Regions from separate parts of the Streptomyces sp. NPDC088915 genome, predicted to be linked through region 3. Evidence: predicted binding sites of a transcription regulator. Region 3 holds the regulator's gene; each other region holds the start of a gene.
What was found. The regulator HrcA, encoded in region 3, represses chaperone genes, less so after heat shock. The targets are predictions, from matches to a motif close to TTNGCACTCNGNNNNNCNGAGTGCNAA.

Region 1: groL (chaperonin GroEL) is a predicted target of HrcA. The motif match lies at 2,464-2,490, and genes of this name have one in related genera.
Region 2: groES (co-chaperone GroES) is a predicted target of HrcA. The motif match lies at 1,939-1,965, and genes of this name have one in related genera.

What each region holds. Positions count from the first base shown of each region.
Region 1 is NZ_JBIVIR010000007.1:154,486-159,221, forward strand. It holds SAM riboswitch class I at 1-39, shown strand, start outside; gene thrC (threonine synthase) at 57-1,343, shown strand; gene ACIP5O_RS15180 (MoaD/ThiS family protein) at 1,376-1,654, shown strand; gene ACIP5O_RS15185 (cold-shock protein) at 2,067-2,270, shown strand; gene groL (chaperonin GroEL) at 2,657-4,285, shown strand; gene ACIP5O_RS15195 (class I SAM-dependent methyltransferase) at 4,411-4,736, opposite strand, start outside.
Region 2 is NZ_JBIVIR010000006.1:105,939-110,674, forward strand. It holds gene ACIP5O_RS13025 (SAM-dependent methyltransferase) at 1-447, opposite strand, end outside; gene ACIP5O_RS13030 (polysaccharide deacetylase family protein) at 611-1,588, shown strand; gene groES (co-chaperone GroES) at 2,111-2,419, shown strand; gene groL (chaperonin GroEL) at 2,527-4,155, shown strand; gene ACIP5O_RS13045 (ester cyclase) at 4,220-4,736, opposite strand, start outside.
Region 3 is NZ_JBIVIR010000002.1:502,400-507,135, forward strand. It holds gene hemW (radical SAM family heme chaperone HemW) at 1-361, shown strand, start outside; gene ACIP5O_RS05800 (DUF3097 domain-containing protein) at 508-1,308, opposite strand; gene ACIP5O_RS05805 (MBL fold metallo-hydrolase) at 1,428-2,156, opposite strand; gene hrcA (heat-inducible transcriptional repressor HrcA) at 2,304-3,323, shown strand; gene dnaJ (molecular chaperone DnaJ) at 3,324-4,460, shown strand; gene ACIP5O_RS05820 (nitronate monooxygenase) at 4,653-4,736, shown strand, end outside.

The DNA of each region.
Region 1 (4,736 bases), on a different contig from region 3:
GTCTCATGGCGAAAAATTCGCCATCGAGAAAGATGAGGAGAAAGGGCCTCCCCTCCATGGCTGTACAGACCGTCGCACCCGCCACCACCGTCGACCTCGGTTCCGCGTCCGGGCTCTCCTGTCGCGAATGCGGTGAAGTCTTCGCCCTCGGCCCGATCTTCGCCTGCGAGCTCTGTTTCGGACCGCTCGAAGTCGCGTACGACCTGCCGGTCGGCGACCCCGAGGAGCTGCGGAAGCGCATCGAGGCCGGCCCCGCCAGCATCTGGCGCTACGCCCCCCTCCTGCCCGTCCCGGCCGACGTCGCCGAGAAGCCGAACCTGAACCCCGGCTGGACCCCGCTCGTCAAGGCCGACAACCTGGCCCGCGAGATCGGCGTCGCCCCCGGCAGGCTCTTCGTCAAGGACGACTCCGGGAACCCGACCCACTCCTTCAAGGACCGGGTCGTCGCCCAGGCCATCGAGGCCGCCCGCGCCTTCGGCTTCACCACCCTCTCCTGCTCCTCCACGGGCAACCTGGCCGGCGCCGTCGGCGCCGCCGCCGCCCGCGCCGGCTTCCGCTCCTGCGTGTTCATCCCGCACGACCTGGAAGAGGGCAAGGTCGTCATGGCCGGCGTCTACGGCGGTGACCTCGTCGCCATCGAGGGCAACTACGACGACGTCAACCGCTTCTGCTCCGAGCTCATCGGCGACCCGCTCGGCGAGGGCTGGGGCTTCGTGAACGTCAACCTGCGCCCGTACTACGGCGAGGGCTCCAAGACGCTCGCGTACGAGATCTGCGAGCAGCTCGGCTGGGTCGTCCCCGACCAGATCGTCATCCCGATCGCCTCCGGCTCCCAGCTCACCAAGATCGACAAGGGCATCCAGGAGCTCATCAAGCTGGGCCTCGTCGAGGACAAGCCGTACAAGATCTTCGGCGCCCAGGCCGAGGGCTGCTCCCCGGTGTCGGTGGCCTTCAAGGAGGGCCACGACGTCGTGCGGCCCCAGAAGCCGAACACGATCGCCAAGTCGCTCGCGATCGGCAACCCGGCCGACGGCCCGTACGTCCTCGACATCGCCCGCCGCACCGGCGGCGCCGTGGAGGACGTGAACGACGAGCAGGTCGTCGACGCGATCAAGCTGCTCGCGCGGACCGAGGGCATCTTCGCCGAGACCGCGGGCGGCGTGACCGTCGGCGTCGCGCGCAAGCTCGTGGAGAACGGCCTGATCGACCCGGAGCTCACCACCGTCGTCATCAACACCGGCGACGGGCTCAAGACCCTGGACGCGGTGGCCGACACCTCTCGGGAGACCGTCACCATCCGCCCGAGCCTGGACGCGTTCCGCAACGCCGGCCTGGCCCACTGAACTCCTCCGGTCCCCCGAAAGGTTAAGAAGCCATGGCCGTGAACGTCCGCATCCCCACCATCCTCCGCACCTACACCGGCGGGCAGTCCGAGGTCCGGGCCGAGGGCACGACCCTCGCCGAGGTCATCGCGGACCTGGAGAAGAACCACACGGGCATCGCCGCCCGCGTCCTGGACGACCAGGGCAAGCTGCGCCGCTTCGTCAACGTCTACGTGAACGACGACGACGTGCGCTTCGAGCAGGGCCTGGAGACGGCCACCCCGGCCGGCTCGGGCGTCTCGATCATCCCGGCGGTCGCCGGCGGCTGCTGAGCCGCGTTTCCCGAGCGGTACCCGTTGTCCCGTCTTTCTTGAATTGCCCCTTCCGCGTCCATAAGCGGAAGGGGCAATTCTGCATGGTTGAGCGCGGTAGAGTTGGGGAAGCCCCCTCCGCTGCTCATGCCGGGCGCATATGAAAACGCGCCTCGACCTGACAAGAAGCAGTCAAACTGTGTGCGCGTTGTGCACCTTCTGCGCGCTTTGCCGGGCCCGACTTGCCCCGCGATTCAGGGGAATCTCCCCAGTTCTCCTTTCCGCGCTGCCCAGAATTCTCGCCCGATTGGCCTGTTGCAGAGGGCAGTTGGACAGATACATTCAGCGGCGGTCGACGCGTTCCGGCGCAGGGTCTGACCCGGGGTTCGTGAAGTGCGGCCCCGCGCAAGGGCCAGTAATAGGGGAGTTAGGCATGGCTCAGGGCACCGTCAAGTGGTTCAACGCGGAGAAGGGCTACGGCTTCATCGCGGTCGACGGTGGTGCGGATGTTTTCGTCCACTACAGCGCGATCCAGATGGATGGCTACCGCAGCCTCGAAGAGGGACAGCGAGTCGAGTTCGAGATCTCGCAGGGCCAGAAGGGTCCGCAGGCGGACATGGTCAAGCTCGCCGTCTGAGCGCGGCGCGATCGGCCACCGACGCAACGCCGTCGAGGGGCCCGCATCCCCCAGGGGAAGCGGGCCCCTCGCGCGTTCTCCGGGGCACCCCGACCCCTCCCCGACCCCTCCCCGGCCCCTCCCGAAACCCGAGAGTCGCTTGCGCCCTCCCGTCGCCCGACCGCCACCCCTCGTCGACGTTCCTTCGGAACGGCTTGCACTCTCATAGGGCGAGTGCTAATCATTGGCGTTAGCACTCTGAAGGTGAGAGTGCTACGAGGATCGGGCAGACGAGGCCGCCGGCCGGGTGGGGCAAGGAACCACGCGGAGCTGCGGAGGCCGTCCGTCGCGGGCGTCGGCGCGGTCCTGGAGCGTTATCCACCCCATGTCCGGGAGGACCACTTCACATGGCCAAGATCATCGCGTTCGACGAGGAGGCCCGGCGCGGTCTCGAGCGCGGCATGAACCAGCTCGCTGACGCCGTCAAGGTCACCCTCGGCCCCAAGGGCCGCAACGTCGTCCTCGAGAAGAAGTGGGGCGCCCCCACGATCACCAACGATGGTGTCTCCATCGCCAAGGAGATCGAGCTCGAGGACCCGTACGAGAAGATCGGCGCCGAGCTGGTCAAGGAAGTCGCCAAGAAGACGGACGACGTCGCCGGCGACGGCACGACCACCGCCACCGTCCTCGCCCAGGCGCTCGTCCGCGAGGGCCTCCGCAACGTCGCCGCCGGTGCCAACCCGATGGCCCTCAAGCGCGGCATCGAGAAGGCCGTCGAGGCCGTCTCCGGCGCCCTGCTCGAGCAGGCGAAGGACGTCGAGACCAAGGAGCAGATCGCCTCCACGGCCTCCATCTCCGCCGCCGACACCCAGATCGGCGAGCTCATCGCCGAGGCGATGGACAAGGTCGGCAAGGAAGGCGTCATCACCGTCGAGGAGTCCCAGACCTTCGGTCTGGAGCTGGAGCTCACCGAGGGCATGCGCTTCGACAAGGGCTACATCTCGGCGTACTTCGCCACCGACATGGAGCGCATGGAGGCGTCGCTCGACGACCCCTACCTCCTGATCGTCAACTCCAAGATCTCCTCCGTGAAGGACCTCCTCCCGCTCCTGGAGAAGGTCATGCAGTCGGGCAAGCCGCTGCTGATCATCGCCGAGGACGTCGAGGGCGAGGCCCTGTCGACCCTGGTCGTCAACAAGATCCGCGGCACCTTCAAGTCCGTCGCGGTCAAGGCCCCGGGCTTCGGCGACCGCCGCAAGGCCATGCTGAACGACATCGCCATCCTCACCGGCGGCACGGTCATCTCCGAGGAGGTCGGCCTCAAGCTGGAGAACGCGGGCCTCGACCTGCTGGGCCGCGCCCGCAAGGTCGTCATCACCAAGGACGAGACCACCATCGTCGACGGTGCCGGTGACAGCGAGCAGGTCGCCGGTCGCGTGAACCAGATCCGCGCCGAGATCGAGAACAGCGACTCGGACTACGACCGCGAGAAGCTCCAGGAGCGCCTCGCGAAGCTGGCCGGCGGCGTGGCCGTCATCAAGGCCGGTGCCGCGACCGAGGTCGAGCTCAAGGAGCGCAAGCACCGCATCGAGGACGCCGTCCGCAACGCGAAGGCGGCCGTCGAGGAGGGCATCGTCGCCGGCGGTGGCGTGGCCCTGCTCCAGGCGTCGACCGTCTTCGAGAAGTTGGAGGCCGACCTCTCCGGCGACGAGGCCACCGGTGCCGCGATCGTGAAGCTGGCCCTGGAGGCCCCGCTGAAGCAGATCGCCGTCAACGCCGGCCTCGAGGGCGGCGTCGTGGCGGAGAAGGTCCGCAACCTGCCCGTCGGCCACGGCCTGAACGCCGCGACCAACGAGTACGTCGACCTCATCGCCGAGGGCATCATCGACCCGGCGAAGGTGACGCGCTCCGCGCTGCAGAACGCCGCGTCGATCGCCGCGCTGTTCCTCACCACCGAGGCCGTCATCGCCGACAAGCCGGAGAAGGCCGCCGCGCCGGCCGGCGGCGGCATGCCGGGCGGTGACATGGACTTCTGATCCTCGGGGATCTCCGGATCCCGGGATCGGCGGTTCATCGCTGAACGCGAACGAGGGCGGCACCCCCACCGGGGGTGCCGCCCTCGGGCGTTGTTGCGCGCCCGTTCACGCCCTCCGCAGAGCACTCACGCCTTCCGGAAGAGCCCCGCCCACAGGAAGGACTCGCCGAAGGACGCCGAGTCGGCGGGCTCGTCGCGCATGCGCCGCAGCTCGACCTCCGCCAGGTCCGCGAAGACCGCGCGCAGGGAGTCGTCGGTGTAGGCGAGGCCGCCGTCGAGCCGACCGCGTCGGTAGAAGTCGGCGTCCGGCAGTTCGGATCCCATGCCGCCCTCCCCGGCGGCGAACGCGGTCAGGGAGAAGAGGCCGCCGGGTGCGAGGACCCGGTCGAGGAGCGCGAGGTGGCCGATACGGCGGTGCGGGGGCAGGTGGTGGAAGCAGCCGGAGTCGTGGA
Region 2 (4,736 bases), on a different contig from region 3:
CGACAGGCCGAGCGCCCCGGCGTTGGCCCGGACCGCCTCGGCGGTCAGCGGGTCGCGGTCGACGGCGAGGACGGAGATCCCGGCGCGGGCCAGGGCGATCGCGTCGCCGCCGATCCCCGAGCACAGGTCCGCCACGCTCCCGACGCCCAGCGCCTTCATCCGGCCGGCCCGGTGCGCGCCGACCGGGGCCCGGGTCGACTGCTCGACGCCGTGGGGCGTGAAGTACATCCGGTACGCGTCCTCCGCGCCGAACTTCGCCACCGCCCGCTGCCGCAGCCGCGCCTGGCCGAGCGCCGCCGTGACCAGCTCGGCGGGGTGGTCGCGGCGCAGCCGGGACGCGACCGCCAGCTCCCGGGCGGGGTCGTAGTCGCGCAGGGCGGCGAGGAGCGTCTGCCCCTCGGGGGCGAGCAGGGCGGCGAAGGAGGCGAGGTCGGTCACCCGTCCCATTCTGGGCCCTGGGGAGCCGTGGGCCCGCCGGATCCGGGCTCCGGGGAGAGCTGTGGGCCGGCCGGGGGACGGTGGGCCGGGTACGGCGGTGTCGCGGCCGGAAGGGACCGCCGCGCTGACAGGATGCGGCGCCATGCAGCTCGTACGACAAAAGGAACAAAAGATGAGAAAAGGCGTGCACCGCTCCCACCGGACGCTCGGAGCGGCGCTCGTCGTCGCCGCCCTCGCCTCCGTCGCCACGGCCTGCTCCGGCGCCGGCCCGGACCGCTCCGCACCGCCCTCTCCCGCCTCCGGCCAGCAGGCCCCGCGGCAGGGCCTCAAGCAGGCCCCGAAGCAGGCTCCGCAGCAGGCCCCGAAGCAGGGTGCCGCCGCCGCGCCCGAGTCGCAGGCGCAGAAGGCCGAGAAGCTCCGTCTCCGGAAGGCCGCCCGCGCGCTCGCCGCCAAGAAGTGGGGCCTCGCCGGGCCCCCGCTCGAAGCGCCCGCCCCGCCCGCCGTCAAGCCGAGGATCACCACCCGCAAGGGCTTCGAGACGAAGAGCGAGGGCATGCCGCCCGTCTTCACCACCGTGCCCACCAAGGAGAAGGTCGTCTTCCTGACGATCGACGACGGCTCGGAGAAGGACCCCGAGCTGCTGCGGATGATGAACGAGCTGGACGTCCCCTACAGCGCCTTCCTCAGCGACTACGTCGTCAGCGACGACTACGCCTACTTCGCCCGGATGCAGAAGTCGCGGAAGGGCGGGGTCGCGCTCCACAACCACACCCTCCACCACCGCTACCTGCCCGGACTCTCGTACGACCAGCAGAAGCGCGAGATCTGCGGCATGCAGGACGTCATCGAGAAGAAGTACGGCAAGCGGCCCGAACTCTTCCGCCCGCCGTACGGCAACTACAACGACGACACCCTGCGCGTGGCCAAGTCCTGCGGCATCAAGGCCGTCCCGCTGTGGGCCGCCGAGGCCTTCCCCGACCACATGGAGTGGCGCGAGTGGGACCGGGACCTGCACCCCGGCGACATCGTCCTCACCCACTTCCGGGGCGAGGAGGACTGGGAGGGCAGCATGGCCGACATGGTCCGCCGCGTGATGAACGTGATCACGGCCAAGGGCTACGCGGTCGCGAAGCTCGAGGACTACGTGTGAGACCCGGGAGGCGCGGGCGCCGGGCCGCCGCCGCCCTGGCCGTGGCCGGGGCGCTGCTCGCCCTCCCGGCCCTCACCGCCTGCGCTTCCCCGGACGGCCCGGTGGACCCGATCGAGCGGCTGGGCCGGAAGGCGGCGGAGGGGATGGGATCCCGGGCTTCGGCGCCGCCGGGGGAGCGGGAGCGGGTCGGACGGGCCACGGGGGAGCGGGAGCGGGTCGGACGGGCCGCGGTGGAGGGAAAGCCGGTCGAACGGGCGGGCGTACGGTCCGCGGACCGGGAGGGAAGGCGCTGCCGGAAGGCCCCGGAACCCCGCACGACCGCGCCCCCGGTCACGCCACGGAGCGATGAATTGGCACTCCGCTTGACCGAGTGCTAATCGCGGCCATAGTCTCGGCTCTGGCACTCCCCACCGGAGAGTGCCAACACAGCGACGGGCAGGTCCGGCACCCGCGACGACGGATCCACCTGGTTCGCCACCTCAGACAGTCAACCCCGTGATCTCCGAAGGGGGAGGTCGGATCGTGACGACCACCAGCTCCAAGGTTGCCATCAAGCCGCTCGAGGACCGCATCGTGGTCCAGCCGCTCGACGCCGAGCAGACCACCGCCTCTGGCCTGGTCATCCCGGACACCGCCAAGGAGAAGCCCCAGGAGGGCGTCGTCCTGGCCGTCGGCCCGGGCCGCTTCGAGAACGGCGAGCGCCTGCCGCTCGACGTCAAGACCGGCGATGTCGTGCTCTACAGCAAGTACGGCGGCACCGAGGTGAAGTACAACGGCGAGGAGTACCTCGTCCTCTCGGCCCGCGACGTGCTCGCGATCGTCGAGAAGTAAGTCACCCCGAGCCAGAGGCTCTGAACCGCGCCCCGAGGCCCCTTTCCCGGGCGCCCCGGGGCGCCGTTCGTTCCACCAGCAGATTCCGAGAGGGCTGAACCGCTCCCATGGCGAAGATCCTGAAGTTCGACGAAGACGCCCGTCGCGCCCTTGAGCGCGGCGTCAACAAGCTTGCCGACACGGTGAAGGTGACGATCGGCCCCAAGGGCCGCAACGTCGTCATCGACAAGAAGTTCGGCGCCCCCACCATCACCAACGACGGTGTCACGATCGCCCGCGAGGTCGAGATCGAGGACCCGTACGAGAACCTCGGCGCCCAGCTCGTGAAGGAGGTGGCGACCAAGACCAACGACATCGCGGGTGACGGCACCACCACCGCCACCGTGCTCGCCCAGGCCCTGGTCCGCGAGGGTCTGCGCAACGTCGCCGCCGGCGCCTCCCCGGCCGCCCTGAAGAAGGGCATCGACGCCGCCGTCAAGGCCGTGTCCGAGGAGCTCCTCGCGACCGCGCGCCCGATCGACGACAAGTCCGACATCGCCGCCGTCGCCGCGCTCTCCGCGCAGGACCAGCAGGTCGGCGAGCTCATCGCCGAGGCGATGGACAAGGTCGGCAAGGACGGCGTCATCACCGTCGAGGAGTCCAACACCTTCGGCCTGGAGCTCGACTTCACCGAGGGCATGGCCTTCGACAAGGGCTACCTGTCCCCGTACATGGTGACCGACCAGGAGCGCATGGAGGCCGTCCTCGACGACCCGTACATCCTGATCAACCAGGGCAAGATCTCCTCGATCCAGGACCTGCTCCCGATCCTGGAGAAGGTCATCCAGGCCGGCGCCGGCAAGCCGCTCCTGATCATCGCCGAGGACGTCGAGGGCGAGGCCCTGTCGACCCTGGTCGTGAACAAGATCCGCGGCACCTTCAACGCGGTGGCCGTCAAGGCCCCCGGCTTCGGCGACCGCCGCAAGGCCATGCTCGGCGACATCGCCACCCTCACCGGTGCCACCGTCATCGCCGAGGAGGTCGGCCTCAAGCTCGACCAGGCCGGTCTGGACGTGCTCGGCACCGCCCGCCGCGTCACCATCACCAAGGACGACACCACCATCGTCGACGGTGGCGGCGACTCGTCCGAGGTGCAGGGCCGCGTCAACCAGATCAAGGCCGAGATCGAGTCCACCGACTCCGACTGGGACCGCGAGAAGCTCCAGGAGCGCCTCGCGAAGCTGGCCGGCGGCGTGTGCGTGATCAAGGTCGGCGCCGCCACCGAGGTGGAGCTGAAGGAGAAGAAGCACCGTCTGGAGGACGCCATCTCCGCGACCCGCGCCGCGGTCGAGGAGGGCATCGTCTCCGGTGGCGGCTCCGCGCTCGTCCACGCCGTCAAGGTCCTGGAGGGCAACCTCGACAAGACCGGCGACGAGGCCACGGGTGTCGCGGTCGTCCGCCGCGCCGCCGTCGAGCCGCTGCGCTGGATCGCCGAGAACGCGGGCCTGGAGGGCTACGTCATCACCTCGAAGGTGGCGGAGCTCGACAAGGGCCAGGGCTTCAACGCCGCGACCGGCGAGTACGGCGACCTGGTCAAGGCCGGCGTCATCGACCCGGTGAAGGTGACGCGCTCCGCCCTGGAGAACGCCGCCTCGATCGCCTCCCTCCTCCTCACCACCGAGACCCTCGTGGTGGAGAAGAAGGAAGAGGAGCCGGCGGACCACGGCCACGGCCACGGTCACGGCCACTCGCACTGAGGCGCGTAGCCGACCGCTGAGGCCCGGTGCCCCCGTCGCGGGGGCACCGGGCCTCAGCGCGTCTCTACTCCTCCACCGCTCCGAGCCGCTCCATCAGCCCGAGCATGTCGTACTGCCACCAGTCCTCGACGACCTTGCCGTCGTCCCGGAAGCGCTGGATCAGCGTGCCGGTCATCCGGACGTCGATGCCGGTGGGCTGGAGGCCCATGAAGTCGCCGGTGTGGGTGGCGTCGCAGGTCCAGCGGGTGCAGACGCGGTCGCCCTCGGCGATCTGGTCCTCGACGGTGAAGGCGAAGTCGAACCCCTGCCGCCACATCTCGATCCCGCGGCGGACCGCGTCCATGCCGAGGGAGTCCTGCACGTCGGAGGGGTCGTGGCTGTGGCACCCCTCGGCGATCACCTCGTCCAGCGGCGGAAGCTCCCCCGGCGTGCCGATCAGCTCCAGGAACCGGCGCGCGGCGGCCTTGCACATCTGCTCGTCCCGCACGACGTCCAAGTCCGTGAAGGTCGGCATCCCGTCACAGAGCGCGACCATCTCGTGGAAGAGCCGGTCGGTCTCGGGGAGGTGGGAGTTCCGCATC
Region 3 (4,736 bases):
CTGGCGCGGCGCCGACTGGTGGGGCGCCGGGCCCGGCGCGCACAGCCACGTGGGCGGGGTCCGCTGGTGGAACGTGAAGCACCCGGGCACGTACGCGGCGGCCCTCGCGGCCGGGAAGTCGCCGGGTGCCGGGCGCGAGCTCCTCTCCGAGGAGGACCGGCGGGTGGAGCGGATCCTGCTGGAACTGCGCCTCCGGGACGGCTGCCCGCTGGACCTGCTCAGGCCCGCGGGGCTCGCCGCCTCCCGCAAGGCCCTGGAGGACGGCCTCCTGGACCCCGCCCCGTACGGGGCGGGGCGCGCGGTCCTGACCCTGCGGGGGCGGCTGCTCGCGGACGCGGTGGTGCGGGACCTGGTGGACTGAGTGGCGGTGACGCCCGGCCGCGGCGATCCCCGCGGCGGCGGGGACAAGGACCTGCTCGGCCGGGTCGACGAGCCGATCGACGGGACACCTCCGCGGAAGGCGGAGAAGAGGCCGGGCGTCGGTCGGTCCAACGATCGGCCTGGTGTTCAGGTCACGGTCACGTGGTCGATGAGCCGTTCCACGGCACCCAGCAGCTCCGGCTCCAGGTCCTTGTACGACGTCACCCGCGACAGGATGTGCTGCCAGGCCGCGCCCGTGTTCTCCGGCCAGCCCAGGGCGCGGCAGACGCCCGTCTTCCAGTCCTGGCCGCGCGGGACCGTCGGCCAGGCCGGGATGCCGAGCGAGGACGGCTTCACCGCCTCCCAGACGTCGATGTACGGGTGGCCGACGACCAGGACGTCCGGGGAGGTCACCCGCGCGGCGATCCGGGACTCCTTCGAGCCCGGGACCAGGTGGTCCACCAGGACGCCGAGGCGCGCGTCGGGCGCCGGGCCGAACTCCGCGACGATCGACGGCAGGTCGTCGACGCCCTCCAGGTACTCCACGACCACGCCCTCGATCCGCAGGTCGTCGCCCCAGACCCGCTCGACCAGCTCCGCGTCGTGGCGGCCCTCGACGTAGATCCGGCCCGCCCGCGCCACGCGCGCGCGTGCGCCGGGCACTGCGACCGAGCCGGAGGCCGTACGGGTCGGGCGGGCCGGGGCCGCCGAGGGGCGGACCAGGGTCACGACCTTCCCCTCCAGGAGGAAGCCGCGCGGTTCCAGCGGGAAGACCCGGTGCTTGCCGAAGCGGTCCTCCAGGGTCACCGTGCCCGCCTCGCAGCGGATCACCGCCCCGCAGAAGCCCGTCGCCACCTCCTCCACGACGAGGTCCCGGTCGGCCGGGACCTCCGGGACGGGCGCCGAGCGCTTCCAGGGGGGTGTCAGATCGGTTTGGTAGCTGCGCATGGGCTCAATCCTGTCCGGGGAGCGGCGTCGGGACACTGCCGGGGGTCCGGGGGCCGTCCCCCGGGAGATGCAGCCGTGGAGGCGTCAAGCCCGGGCCTTGGCCGCGCATCCGGGCGACGTTATGCGACGGAGAAGCGCGTCGCCAGTTCCTCGCGCTGGCGTCGTACGAACGCGGCGTCCACCACCGCCCCGTGCCCCGGCACGTACACCGCGTCCCCGCCGCCGAGCGACAGGAGCCGGTCCAGGGCGTCCGGCCAGCGGGACGGGATCGCGTCCGGGCCCGCCTGCGGCTCGCCCGACTCCTCCACCAGGTCCCCGCAGAAGACCACCTCCGGCGGACCGGGCACCAGGAGCACCAGGTCGTGGCCCGTGTGCCCGGGGCCGACGTTCGCCAGGAGCACCTGCCGGCCGCCCAGGTCGAGCGTCCACTCGCCGGAGACCATGTGCCGCGGGGCCACGAGCACGTCCACCGCCTCCGCGGCCGCCGCCGGGTCGAGGCCGTGCCGCACCGCGTCCGCCCGCAGCGCCTCCCGGTCCCGCTCCCGGGCGAGCAGCTCCTCCGTGCCGACCGCGCCGAAGACCTCCGCGCCCGCGAAGGCCGCCGTGCCGAACACGTGGTCGAAGTGCGGATGGCCCAGTGCGATGTGCGTCACCCTCCGGCCGCCCGTGAGTTCCGCCACCTCCGCCCGCAGCTTCGCGCCCTCCGCGAGGGACGACCCCGTGTCGTACAGCAGCACCGCCCGTTCGCCCACGACGAGCCCCACCGTGGCGTCCCAGACGGGCAGCCGGCGCCGGCCCACCCCGTCCGCGAGCCGCTCCCAACCCTGTGCTTCCCAGTCGACATCCATACCGCGACGCTAACCGGTGGGGCGTCGCCTCCTTGCCAGGAGCGACGTGTGCCGCCGTACACTGGCCCGGGATCGCTGGCACTCGGACAGGGCGAGTGCCAAAAGCGGAGCAACCGGATCGACCGACGACAGCTGGAGGTGCGCACGATGCTCAGCGAACGCAGACTCGAGGTGCTGCGCGCCATCGTCCAGGACTATGTCGGGACGGAGGAGCCGGTCGGCTCCAAGGCGCTCACGGAGCGCCACAAGCTCGGCGTGTCGCCCGCCACCGTGCGCAACGACATGGCCGTGCTCGAGGAGGAGGGCTACATCGCGCAGCCCCACACCAGCGCGGGCCGCATCCCGACGGACAAGGGCTACCGGCTGTTCGTCGACCGGCTCGCGGGGGTCAAGCCGCTGTCGACGCCCGAGCGGCGGGCCATCCACAACTTCCTCGACGGCGCCGTCGACCTGGACGACGTCGTCGGCCGCACGGTCCGGCTGCTCGCGCAGCTGACCCGGCAGGTCGCCGTCGTCCAGTACCCCTCGCTGACCCGCTCGACCGTCCGGCACGTGGAACTGCTCTCGCTGGCCCCGGCCCGCCTGATGCTCGTCCTCATCACGGACACCGGACGGGTCGAGCAGCGGGTGATCGACTGCCCCGCGCCCTTCGGCGAGACCTCGCTCGCCGACCTGCGGGCCCGGCTCAACAGCCGGGTCGTCGGCCGCCGGTTCGCCGACGTGCCGCAGCTGGTGCAGGACCTCCCCGAGTCCTTCGAGGAGCCCGAGGACCGCGCCACGGTCTCCACCGTGCTCGCGACCCTCCTCGAATCCCTCGTCGAGGAGCACGAGGAGCGGCTGATGATCGGCGGCACCGCCAACCTCACCCGCTTCGGACACGACTTCCCCCTGACGATCAGGCCCGTCCTGGAGGCTCTGGAGGAGCAGGTCGTCCTCCTCAAGCTGCTCGGCGAGGCCAAGGAATCGGGCATGACCGTACGGATCGGGCACGAGAACGCCCACGAGGGGCTGAGCTCCACGTCCGTCGTCTCGGTCGGCTACGGTTCGGGCGGCGAGGCAGTCGCCAAACTCGGCGTGGTCGGACCGACCCGCATGGACTACCCCGGAACGATGGGAGCGGTACGCGCAGTGGCACGTTACGTCGGACAGATCCTGGCGGAGTCGTAAGTGGCCACGGACTACTACGCCGTACTCGGCGTACGCCGCGACGCGTCCCAGGACGAGATCAAGAAGGCCTTCCGGAGGCTCGCGCGCGAGCTGCACCCGGACGTCAATCCCGATCCGAAGACGCAGGAACGCTTCAAGGAGATCAACGCCGCCTACGAGGTCCTCTCGGACCCGCAGAAGAAGCAGGTCTACGACCTCGGCGGCGACCCGCTCTCGGCCTCCGGCGGAGGCGGCGCGGGCGGCTTCGGAGCGGGCGGCTTCGGCAACTTCTCCGACATCATGGACGCCTTCTTCGGCACGGCCTCGCAGCGCGGCCCGCGCTCGCGCACCCGCCGGGGCCAGGACGCCATGATCCGTCTGGAGATCAGCCTCGACGAGGCGGCCTTCGGCACCACCAAGGACATCCAGGTCGACACGGCGGTCGTCTGCACGACCTGCTCCGGCGAGGGCGCCGCGCCCGGCACCTCCGCGCAGACCTGCGACATGTGCCGCGGCCGCGGTGAGGTCTCCCAGGTCACCCGGTCCTTCCTGGGCCAGGTCATGACCTCCCGGCCCTGCCCGCAGTGCCAGGGCTTCGGCACCGTCGTCCCGACCCCGTGCCCCGAGTGCGCGGGCGACGGGCGGGTCCGCTCCCGCCGCACCCTCACGGTCAAGATCCCGGCCGGCGTCGACAACGGCACCCGCATCCAGCTCGCGGGCGAGGGCGAGGTCGGTCCCGGCGGCGGCCCCGCCGGCGACCTGTACGTCGAGATCCACGAGACCCCGCACGAGACGTTCCAGCGGCGCGGCGACGACCTGCACTGCACGGTCACCCTTCCGATGACGGCCGCCGCGCTCGGCACCAAGGTGCAGTTGCAGACCCTCGACGGCATCGAGGAGATCGACGTCCGTCCGGGCACCCAGTCCGGCCAGTCGATCCCGCTCCACGGGCGCGGCGTCACCCACCTGCGCGGCAACGGGCGCGGCGACCTCATCGTGCACGTCGAGGTCCAGACCCCGGGCAAGCTCGACGCGGAGCAGGAGCGCCTCCTGCGCGAGCTCGCCAAGCTGCGCGGCGAGGAACGGCCCACGGGGCAGTTCCAGCCGGGGCAGCAGGGGCTGTTCTCGCGCTTGAAGGACGCGTTCAACGGGCGGTAGGCGCTCTGCCGGGGGTCCGGGGGTCGTCCCCCGGGTCAGCCCAGTCAGCCGGGGCAGCAGGGGCTGTTCTCGCGGTTGAAGGACGCGTTCAACGGGCGGTAGGCCCGGCTCGTACGTGTGGAAAGGGGCGGTATCCATCCGTGGATACCGCCCCTTTCCGTACCCCTCCCCGTGGCATGACACGATGCCCATATGTCCACCACCGCACTGAACGATCTCTCCCGGATCCCGATCGTGCAGGCCCCCATGGCGGGTGGCGCCTCCTGTCCCGAGCTC